Regions from separate parts of the Kosakonia sp. N21 genome, predicted to be linked through region 3. Evidence: predicted binding sites of a transcription regulator. Region 3 holds the regulator's gene; each other region holds the start of a gene.
The links. Region 3 encodes LexA, which represses DNA repair genes until DNA is damaged. Its sites were predicted from a motif close to TNCTGTATGTACATACAGNA; they were not measured.

Region 1 (3,406 bases), on a different contig from region 3:
GCAACTACCGGTGCAGCTTCTTCCTGCTGGCCAAAGCGGTAGGAAACACCTACGCTCAGCAGACCGTTGTCCGGACGACCACCAACGGTGTTAGCATCACCGATGTTGTTGGTCCATTGGTATTCCAGACGGGTAGCGATATCGCGGGTAACTGCCCACTCAACACCACCAGCGAATACTGGGGAAACACCGGTGTCATGATCTTTGAAGCCCAGGTTGTTCTGAGCGTCTGCACGCCAAACCATACCACCCAGACGGGTGTAAACATCCAGATCATCAGTGATCGGGTAACCCAGTTTAGCGGTCAGTTGAACGCCCTGAGCTTTGAAAGCACCGTTCACAGTGTCGCCTTTGTACGGCATACGGCCTAACCAGTCGTAGCCCAGTTCAAAGCCAACATACGGGTTAACCTGATAACCACCGAACGCACCAGCACCTAATTGGCTTTCGTGAGTCGGGCCAGTATTAGAGATCTGGTTGTTACCAACATCGTGGAACTGAGACCAGCCCAGTTTAGCACCTGTATACCAGGTGTTATCTTTCGGAGCGGCCTGCGCTACGGTAGCGAAGCCAGCCAGTGCCACTGCAATTGCGATAGCTGTCTTTTTCATTTTTTGCGCCTCGTTATCATCCAAAAATCGCCATGGGAATCTCTAAGAGAGCCACGGTTAAATCCTTCACCGGGGGCATTGCTCACTAATAACTCAGGAGATATCTTTATCGATATCTTTGGCTTATGCCGAGCACCCCTGGCGATGTAAAGTCTACAACGTAGTTGGAAACTTACAAGTGTGAACTCCGTCAGGCATATGAAAAAAAAGACTTTGTGTACACATTATTTAACATTTTTGACTAAGTATTAGTCGATGTCGTTAGCCTGCGAAGCGCGCCACACAGGCTTTGTCGCTGTATTTGACTGATAAATTGGTCATGCCAGTCATTCTTAAAAAATATCCCAGGATAAATCTTAAATTTACTCAATGATACAAATTAGAGTGAATTTTTATCCCTGAAAGCTGTCTCGCACCCAGAGAATCATGACGTAACGGGCGCATAACGAAGCCTATTGCGTTGCCTTCCTCTGCAGCCATCGCCAGGCGGTGGTGTTCTTCTTCTGTCAGTTCTTCCGCATGCCAGCCAATTACCACGCTATAATTGCCGGTGCGCAATGCACGGATCATGGATTCCAGCGTCACGCCAGGCGACAGTTGATTGATTTGCATAACCTTGGTGAGGGGTAAGCCGACAGATTGTACCCATTCACGGCTCAGTTTCTGCTGAGGCGTTAGCCATAGCTGCCAACGCGATTGCTGCCCGAGTTGCTGCAGCAGGGGAAGTAAAAGAAGTTGCGCCATCATAGGCTGGTCTTCACGATAGACAACCTCGCTAATCAGCCCCGCAGCGACGTCGGTGGATTCAGCGCGATTTGCTGTGCTGAGTGTGGAAGCCAATTTTGTTGAACGATTAGCATAACCTGAAGTGTACATAATCAATCCAGCCCTGTGGTTACTGTATAAACATACAGTAACCTCTGAACGTTCAAAGATCAACCTCATTTTCTGAAAGTAACTCGCATTTTTGCTCTGTCCCCGCCGCCATACGTAAAATTTTCTTGCTGTCCCGTCCTCAGTTGCCTATGTTCCTGATTAACGGATCCGATAATAATGTTATTGTTGTTACTACGTGATTTTTAAAGGAATAATCATGGAAGACATATCACATCAACGGATCTATCAGTCATGCGAATGCCTCGCATCTCTCGGGGATATTTGCTATCGCGCCCATTTCGGTGGTTACAGTTTGTCGGTAGACAAAACGGTTTTTGCAATGGTTGCTGGCGGAGAACTTTATCTGCGCGCGTGCGATGAAAGTGCACATTATACCGTTACCCGGCAAGCCCCCATGCTGATGTTCAATAAGCGTGGCCGTCAGGTTTCGTTAAATTACTACTTCGTGAATGAACGTTTGTGGAGCGATCGTGCATTATTGCTGGAACTTTCTGCGCTTTCGCTCAGTGCAGCGAAACGGGAGAAAATACAGCGGACTGCCCGATTGCGCCTGCGCGATCTGCCCAATCTCACTTTCCAGCTTGAGGCTCTGTTACATGACGCCGGGGTGTTGGATGCGCATACGCTGCGTTTACTTGGTGCGAAAGCATGTTGGCTCAGATTAAGAAAAATGAATCAGCAGCTCAGTGTTAAAGTTCTCTTCGCTCTTGAAGGCGCCATTATTGGTCTTCATGAAGCTGCACTCCCGGCGATCAAGCGCCAGGAGTTGTTGGAGTGGTTTAATGAACTGATAACAAAGGGGAGCAAGCCTTACTAAGCGATTTGCCGTTTCAGACGACACACTTCCGGCAGTAAAGCGATGAGCAATCCAATTTGCTGAAGCACCAGTGGCTCTTTGCTGTCCGGACGTGGTTCCAGATGTTTAATTCTTTGCGATAAGTCGGCGAGCGCTTCCTGCACACGTCCCTCACTGGCAGGGAGGTGATGCAGGGCATCGTCGACATAACAAACAGCATCATCAAGAAGACGCAAAATATCGGGTTGCGTGAGCTGTTCACGGTGAGCGCCCAATGCTGAGATGTAGCTGGTAAAACTATGGTTCAGGCACAACAACCGGAAGGCCGCGTCGCGAAGTTCCGGGGATGCCCCAGGTTCGGTGGACATATTCGATACAACGGAAGCCAGTTCCGCATCACGGTTGTAGGCATTCCTGCGGGCAATGCGATAAGCCAGGCGGTTATCACGTCCCTGATGATACTGCTCAAGAATAGCATCGAGATAACGGCAATTGGCGTCAAATGCCTGCTCCGTAACGCGTGATAAATGGCGAAAACGCCAGTCGGGCCAGATAAAACTCACTGCCGCCCAGGCGATGGCGCACCCGATAAGGGTATCGATAATACGGGGAATGGCGACTTCGAAACCTTCTCCCAGCAGGTTAAAACACAGCAATACCAACAGGGTAATAAACATTGTCGCGTGTGCATACTGGACTGTGCGGAAGGCAAAAAACAGCACGCCGGTAATAACAATCAATATTAATTGCCCTTCATGGGAAGGAACAAAATAGAGCACAGGTAAACCAATAGCGACACCCACCAACGTACCGATTACGCGCAAAGTCAGGCGATGGCGTGTGGCATTATAGTTCGGTTGGCACACAAAAAGGCTGGTGAGCAGGATCCAGTAACCATGCTGTAGTCCGGTGATTTGGATAAACGCATAACCAATACATAACACCACAGACATGCGTACAGCATGACGAAATAACGCTGATTCCGGCGACAAATTGTTGCGTATCCGTAGCCAGATGTCGCTGAAACCGCTCAGGCTGTCATCGGCGAGCTGGTTTTCGGTGTCACTTGCTGACAACGGTTGTGGTTGGCCGGATTCAATAC
Region 2 (3,406 bases), on a different contig from region 3:
GCGTTTCAGAATCATTGACCCAGACGAACTCTGGCGAGACATTATCGAGCATCTCCGGATACCAGTTCCCAGTGTCAAGATTGCGAAACCGCAGGCCATATTGCCGACGGGACAGGTAATCTTCCGCAATCGCCATAATGGTGTTATCCGGCGAAACGGACATGCCGCCGAGGGTATAAAACTCACTGTGCGCCGCGCGCTGGTTCGCATCAAGGAGCACCTGCCACTCATCCCACTCCGCACTGAGCGCGGACTGACGCTGATAGATAGCATATTCGTTGCCAGGTTCGTAAATATGCCGGTAACGGTAGCCATTTTTGATATAAGGTGCAGACATCTCACGCTGCGGAATGCGCGAGATGATCTCCCCAAGCACACGGTCCTGAAGCGCCTGTTGCGACGCCATCACCTCATGCCCGTAGCGGTTTTCCTGTTGAAGATAGTCCAGAACATCTGGCTGCGAACGCGCGTCGTCCCGCAGCCAGTAATAATTATCGATACGAGTATCACCATGCACAGTCATAGCATGGGGGATTTTTTTCGCTTTCGGCGGCATAGCACTGTTCTTTTTAGTTTTACATACCTATAAGGGTGGCAAAACCCACGCGCGATGCAAGCGAAACGTCGCAGTTGTTATTGCGGGAGAGCATGTTTTTGCTGCTTAAGATCCTCTTCAATCCCTTCACGCACATCGGCAGGAATTTTTAGCGCATCGCCCAATGCGTTAAGGTAACTCCGCTCCATAAAGTGATCGATATCGATAGCGGCGCAGCTGAGGAAATAGATTTCCAGCGCTTCTTCTTCGTTGGTGACTCCTCGTGCCAGACGCTCTGGATCAAGAGGTTGCTCAATGGCCTGCGCGACCAGCGCCCGTCCCTGCTCTTCCACGCCCGCTTCGCGAAGTTGTTGTTCGATAGCCGCGCGTTCTTTGTCATCAATATGACCATCACTTTTGGCTGCAAAGACCAGCGCCAGGATCAGGCGCTCTGTGCGCACATCTAACGGTGAAGGGTGTTGACCAAACTGGGGGTCATTCTGGTGAGCATCGCGGATACGGTCTTTGTATTTATTCCACAGCACGCTACCGGCCACCGCACCGCCACCGACCAACAACGCGCTGGTACCATATTTGGTCAGAAGTTTACGCGATGATTTACTGGCAACCAGCAGCCCGGCAAGACCACCCAGCGCGCCGGGCACCAGCAGTTTGCTTAACCCCTGCTCGCCAGAGGATGAAGATGCTGCTCCGTCTTTCTGACCAAGCAGCGATTGTAATTGATTTAACCAACTCATGATGTCCCTCGCCTACTGATAATGGTGCGCTCAGAGTAAGCGAGGGGATGTCAGGAAATGTCTGACTCTGCAAAAGATGGGAAAATTGTGTCAGTTGGGTTGCGGTTGATAGTCCGCCGTACCGGCTTTGCAGTCGATAGCCACTTTATAGTGGATATCGGTGCTTTTCCCGCGCACGGTTAACGGTACAGTCCACTTATCACCCTTGCCGACAATATCCTTGGTGCTGATCCAGGCCACCGGATCGGCCTGGCCAAGTTTTTTTTGATCGTCTGCCCAACGAACGATGCGATTTTGCAAATAGTCACGCTTAACGCTGGCGGCAATGCCTTCAGCGTTAAGCCCCTCGCACGAGGGAAATTTCACCGACTTATCGTTTGCGGCATGCGCCGCCACACTGCCCGCCAGCAAAAGAAAACTGGCGAAAACCCCTGCTATTTTCATGCTTATCTCCTGGTTTTTACCCCTTCAAAGCATGGTACAAATTACAGGCAGTGCAAGATCAGGCGACTTTTGCGCGTTTGGCTGCGCTTTTAATATCGACAGTATCTGTCGGCTCACTCTCATCATCCGTTGCCGGAGACGCTGCAGGTTCTTGCGCTTCTGCGCCAGGCAATTTACCGGACTTAAGAATGCTGCTAAGCGCCTCTTTTTGTTCGGCAAGCCACAGCGCCATTTGGTCACGTGTTTCATCTTCCAGCGTGACCGGACCTGCGCCTAACCAGTCACCCAGCACTTCCGCCAGATCGAGCATCTTATCGTAAGCATCCGCTTCCTTTTTGCTGGCAAAAGACATTTTTTCCTCACCTTCTCTAATGACTACGTATTTAACTTCTACCGCCATGATGCAGCCTCATTTAACTGTTTATTTATACAGTATAGTAGCGCGATGAAAAAACCATCGCAAGTGATAAAAGACAGACGCAAACGTTTTCGTTTATACTGCGCGCAGTTTTTTTCCCAACGGTAAGCTGCTATGACTCTTTTAGGTACTGCGCTGCGCCCTGCAGCAACTCGCGTGATGTTACTCGGTTCCGGCGAACTGGGCAAAGAAGTGGCCATTGAGTGCCAACGTCTCGGCATCGAAGTGATTGCCGTTGACCGCTACGCCGACGCTCCGGCAATGCATGTCGCCCACCGCTCGCATGTCATTAACATGTTGGATGGCGAAGCGCTGAAGGCGCTGGTGGCGCAAGAAAAACCCCATTTCATTGTGCCGGAAATCGAAGCCATCGCCACCGATACGCTGATTGAGCTGGAAGCACAGGGCCAGCACGTTGTCCCCTGCGCCCGTGCTGCAAAGCTGACAATGAACCGTGAGGGCATTCGTCGTCTTGCGGCAGAAGAACTTCAGCTCCCGACGTCCAGTTACCGTTTTGCCGACAGTGAAGCCGCGTTCCATCAGGCCGTTGAAGAGATTGGTCTGCCGTGTATTGTTAAGCCGGTAATGAGTTCGTCGGGCAAAGGCCAGAGCTTTATTAAACGCGCTGACCAGTTAGCCAAAGCCTGGGAATATGCGCAACAAGGCGGGCGCGCCGGCGCCGGTCGGGTGATTGTCGAAGGCGTGGTCCACTTTGATTTTGAAATCACGCTTCTGACTATCAGCGCGGTAGATGGCGTGCATTTTTGCGCCCCGGTCGGCCACCGTCAGGAAGACGGGGATTATCGAGAATCCTGGCAGCCGCAGCAGATGTCCACTGTCGCACTGCAACGCGCGGAAGAGATTGCCCGCAAAGTCGTACTGGCGCTCGGTGGTCACGGTCTGTTTGGCGTGGAGTTGTTCGTGTGTGGCGATGACGTCATCTTCAGCGAAGTTTCTCCGCGCCCACATGATACCGGCATGGTCACGCTGATTTCGCAGGATCTCTCCGAGTTCGCGTTGCACGTGCGTGCCTTCCTCGGCTTGCCTGTTGGCGACATCCGCCAGTATGGTCCGTCTGCTTCTGCGGTCATTCTGCCTCGTCTGAGCAGCCAGAATGTGACCTTCGATAATGTGCATAATGCGGTGGGCGCAGGCGTACAGTTGCGCCTGTTCGGCAAGCCGGAAATCGACGGTTCCCGTCGTCTGGGTGTAGCGCTGGCGGTGGCCGACAATGTCGAAACCGCCGTGCAA
Region 3 (3,406 bases):
TTATTGTAGTCAGTAATACTGCAATTTGTTTTACATTCGGAATCTTTAACCATTTACGATAAAAAAAACCGTATTAACGAGACGAAAGAAAGAGGAGTGAACCAGCAATACTAGGGGAAAAGAGGGGCTGTCAGGAGGGGTCAACACCGGAAAACCAGGTGCCATTGCGCCAGTGACGACGCCATACCCACGCTAAAGTCAGCCCACGCAGCGCCAGGAACACCACCAGCGACAACCACAGACCATGGTTGCCCAGCGTGGGCACCGTCAACAGCGTCAGGGCAAACCCGCACGCAGCAACCGCCATGCTGTTACGCATTTCCGCACCGCGCGTCGCACCCACAAACATGCCATCCAGCAAATAACACCACACGCCCACCACCGGCAGGATCACTTGCCAGATAAGATAGTGCCCGGCCATGTTTTGCAGGGCTGGCAGCGAGGTGAGCAGCGCGATAATTGACTCCCCGGCCAGCGCATATACCGCCGAGAACACCAGCGCCACCAGACCTGCCTGGCGGCACGCCGCGTGCCAGATGAGCTTAAGCTGAGTGTCGTCACGCGCGCCATAAGCGTGCCCGGAATGGGCTTCCACTGCATAAGCGAACCCGTCCAGCGCGTAGGCAGTGAACGTCAGAAACATCATCAGCACCGCATTCGCCGCCACGGTTTCGCCGCCAAGACGCGCGCCGAACACGGTTATCGAACCAAAGCAGAGCTGTAGCAATAACGAGCGCAGCATGATGTCCCGATTAAGCGCCAGCAAGCGCCCAAGTCCACCGCGCCAGGCCGTCTTCAGCACCGGGAAGGTGATACCGCGCATAACCAGCACACGTCGCGCCATCAGCAGACCGAGCACAAAGGTCGCGTACTCCGCCACCACCGTTGCCAGTGCTGCCCCCTGGACATTCATGCCCAGCCCCATCACCAGCCAGACATCAAGCACAATATTGAGAACGTTACCCACTACCAGCAGGATCACCGGTGCGCGGGCATACTGCACACCCAGCAGCCAACCCAGCAGCACCAGGTTGCCGAGCGATGCGGGAGCGCTTAGCCAGCGGATATCAAGAAAGCGCCGCGCCTGCTCCAACACCGCAGCGCTGCCGCCAGTAATGTGCAACGCCAGATCGATAAGCGGCGCGCGCAACAGTGTAATCAGCACACCCGCACCCAGCGCCAGCAGCAGTGGCTGTACCAACGCCCGGGCCAGCGCGTGCGCATTTTTCGCGCCGTATGCCTGGGCCGTCAGCCCGGTGGTGCTCATCCGCAGGAACAGCAGCAGCATAAACAGGAAGCTGGTCGCGGTCGCGCCGATGGCCACACCGCCCAGATAGACCGCACTATCCAGATGCCCGACCACAGCCGTATCCACCAGTCCCAGCAACGGGACAGTGATATTGGAGAAGATCATTGGCAGGGCAAGTCGCCACAGCGCTTTGTCGGATGCAGTCAGCAGCGGCATAGCAGTGTCAGAATCGATCGGGGAAAGGGATTAACGCTGCGGAGCGTAAAACAGCGCCGCAGCGAATAAGGGAGGCGTTACAGCCACTCGCCATTGCGAATGACACCTACCGCCAGCCCTTCAATGGTGAAGTTTTGATCGCGCAGATCAACAACAATCGGGGAAAACTCATTGTTTTCCGGTAACAGTTCAACGGTGTTGCCCTGTTTTTTCAGACGTTTAACGGTAACTTCGTCTTCAATACGCGCCACAACCACCTGGCCGTTGCGCACGTCCTGCGTTTTATGCACCGCGAGCAGGTCGCCGTCCATAATGCCGATGTCTTTCATCGACATCCCGCTAACGCGCAGCAGGAAATCCGCATGCGGTTTGAAGAGCGCAGGATCGACCTGGTAATGCCCTTCGATATGCTGCTGCGCCAGCAGCGGCTCACCGGCGGCGACACGACCGATCAGCGGCAGCCCGAGATCGTCTTCTTCTTCGAGCAGCAAGCGAAGACCGCGGGATGCGCCGGATACGATTTCGATAACCCCTTTGCGCGCCAGCGCTTTGAGGTGTTCTTCAGCCGCATTTGGGGAACGGAACCCCAATTGTTGCGCGATTTCCGCACGCGTCGGCGGCATACCTGTTTGGGAGATGCGATCGCGGATAAGATCGAACACCTCTTGCTGCCTGGCCGTTAATGCTTTCATTCCGCCCCCTGGGTGTATATACAGTTATGCTGTGAGTATATACAGTTAAAGGTGATTTTGGAACCAAATTTAAGCAAAAAACCAGGGCGTTATCGAATTCTGGAATCGTTATCGAAAATGCGACCAGAGCAATGAGATCCAGGTAAACAGCGCCAGCAGGATAGACATCAGCACCGCTGCCGACCCCATATCCTTCGCTCGCCCGGAAAGCTCATGAAATTCCGCGCCAATCCGATCCACCACGGCTTCAATTGCGCTGTTGAGGATTTCAACGATCATGACCAGCGAAACCGAACCAATCAGCAGCACGCGCGTGATGGGCTCCACATCAAGCCAGCAGGCAATAATAATGGCCAGCACGACCGCGACGGCCTCCTGGCGAAACGCCGCTTCATTTATCCATGCGGCGCGAACGCCTTTCCAGGAATAGCCCGCCGCTTTAATGATCCGGGTTAATCCAGTGGTATTATTGGCCATGAAAAAGAACCTTTTTATCTAATGAGCATCAATGTCTATGTAAGCATGCAGAGGTACAACAGAAATTATGCGCGCTTTCTGATATTCTTGCGGCGCAATGGCACTATTAACCAGAGGCTTTACATCCTTTATGTCCGGCTGGCCACGAATTTACTACAAATTACTGAATTTACCATTAAGCGTGCTGGTAAAAAGTAAATCGATCCCCGCAGAACCTGCACAGGAACTGGGTCTCGATACCTCACGTCCCATCATGTATGTGCTGCCTTACAACTCCAAGGCAGACTTGATGACGCTGCGCGCTCAGTGTCTGGCGCATGAGCTGCCAGACCCACTGGAACCGCTGGAAATCGACGGCGCACTGCTACCGCGTTACGTGTTTATCCACGGCGGGCCGCGTGTATTTACCTATTACACGCCAAAAGAAGAATCCATCAAACTGTTCCATGATTACCTGGATCTCCACCGCAGTCATCCGGATTTGGATGTGCAAATGGTGCCGGTATCGGTGATGTTTGGTCGCTCCCCCGGGCGTGAGAAGGGCGAAGTCAACCCGCCTTTACGCATGCTCAACGGCATTCAGAAATTCTTCGCTGTTTCCTGGCTTGGCCGCGACAGCTTCGTGCGTTTTTCGCCGCCGGTTTCATTGCGTCGCATGGCGACAGAACACGGCACAGACAAAATCATCGCGCAGAAACTGGCGCGCGTCGCGCGTATGCACTTCGCCCGTCAGCGCCTTGCCGCAGTTGGCCCGCGCCTGCCTGCGCGCCAG

Region 1: a site for LexA is predicted at 1,508-1,527, ahead of sulA (SOS-induced cell division inhibitor SulA). Genes of this name have one in related genera too.
Region 2: a site for LexA is predicted at 2,153-2,172, ahead of ACQ3G7_RS10765 (YebG family protein). Genes of this name have one in related genera too.

The regions. Positions count from the first base shown of each region.
Region 1 is NZ_JBOBHR010000007.1:191,714-195,119, forward strand. It holds gene ompA (porin OmpA) at 1-611, opposite strand, end outside; gene sulA (SOS-induced cell division inhibitor SulA) at 978-1,487, opposite strand; gene ACQ3G7_RS18040 (TfoX/Sxy family DNA transformation protein) at 1,705-2,325, shown strand; gene yccS (YccS family putative transporter) at 2,322-3,406, opposite strand, start outside.
Region 2 is NZ_JBOBHR010000004.1:107,165-110,570, reverse strand. It holds gene ptrB (oligopeptidase B) at 1-556, opposite strand, end outside; gene ACQ3G7_RS10775 (tellurite resistance TerB family protein) at 634-1,296, opposite strand; gene yebF (protein YebF) at 1,384-1,737, opposite strand; gene ACQ3G7_RS10765 (YebG family protein) at 1,796-2,137, opposite strand; gene purT (formate-dependent phosphoribosylglycinamide formyltransferase) at 2,270-3,406, shown strand, end outside.
Region 3 is NZ_JBOBHR010000003.1:44,624-48,029, reverse strand. It holds gene dinF (MATE family efflux transporter DinF) at 131-1,465, opposite strand; gene lexA (transcriptional repressor LexA) at 1,543-2,157, opposite strand; gene ACQ3G7_RS07330 (diacylglycerol kinase) at 2,266-2,634, opposite strand; gene plsB (glycerol-3-phosphate 1-O-acyltransferase PlsB) at 2,765-3,406, shown strand, end outside.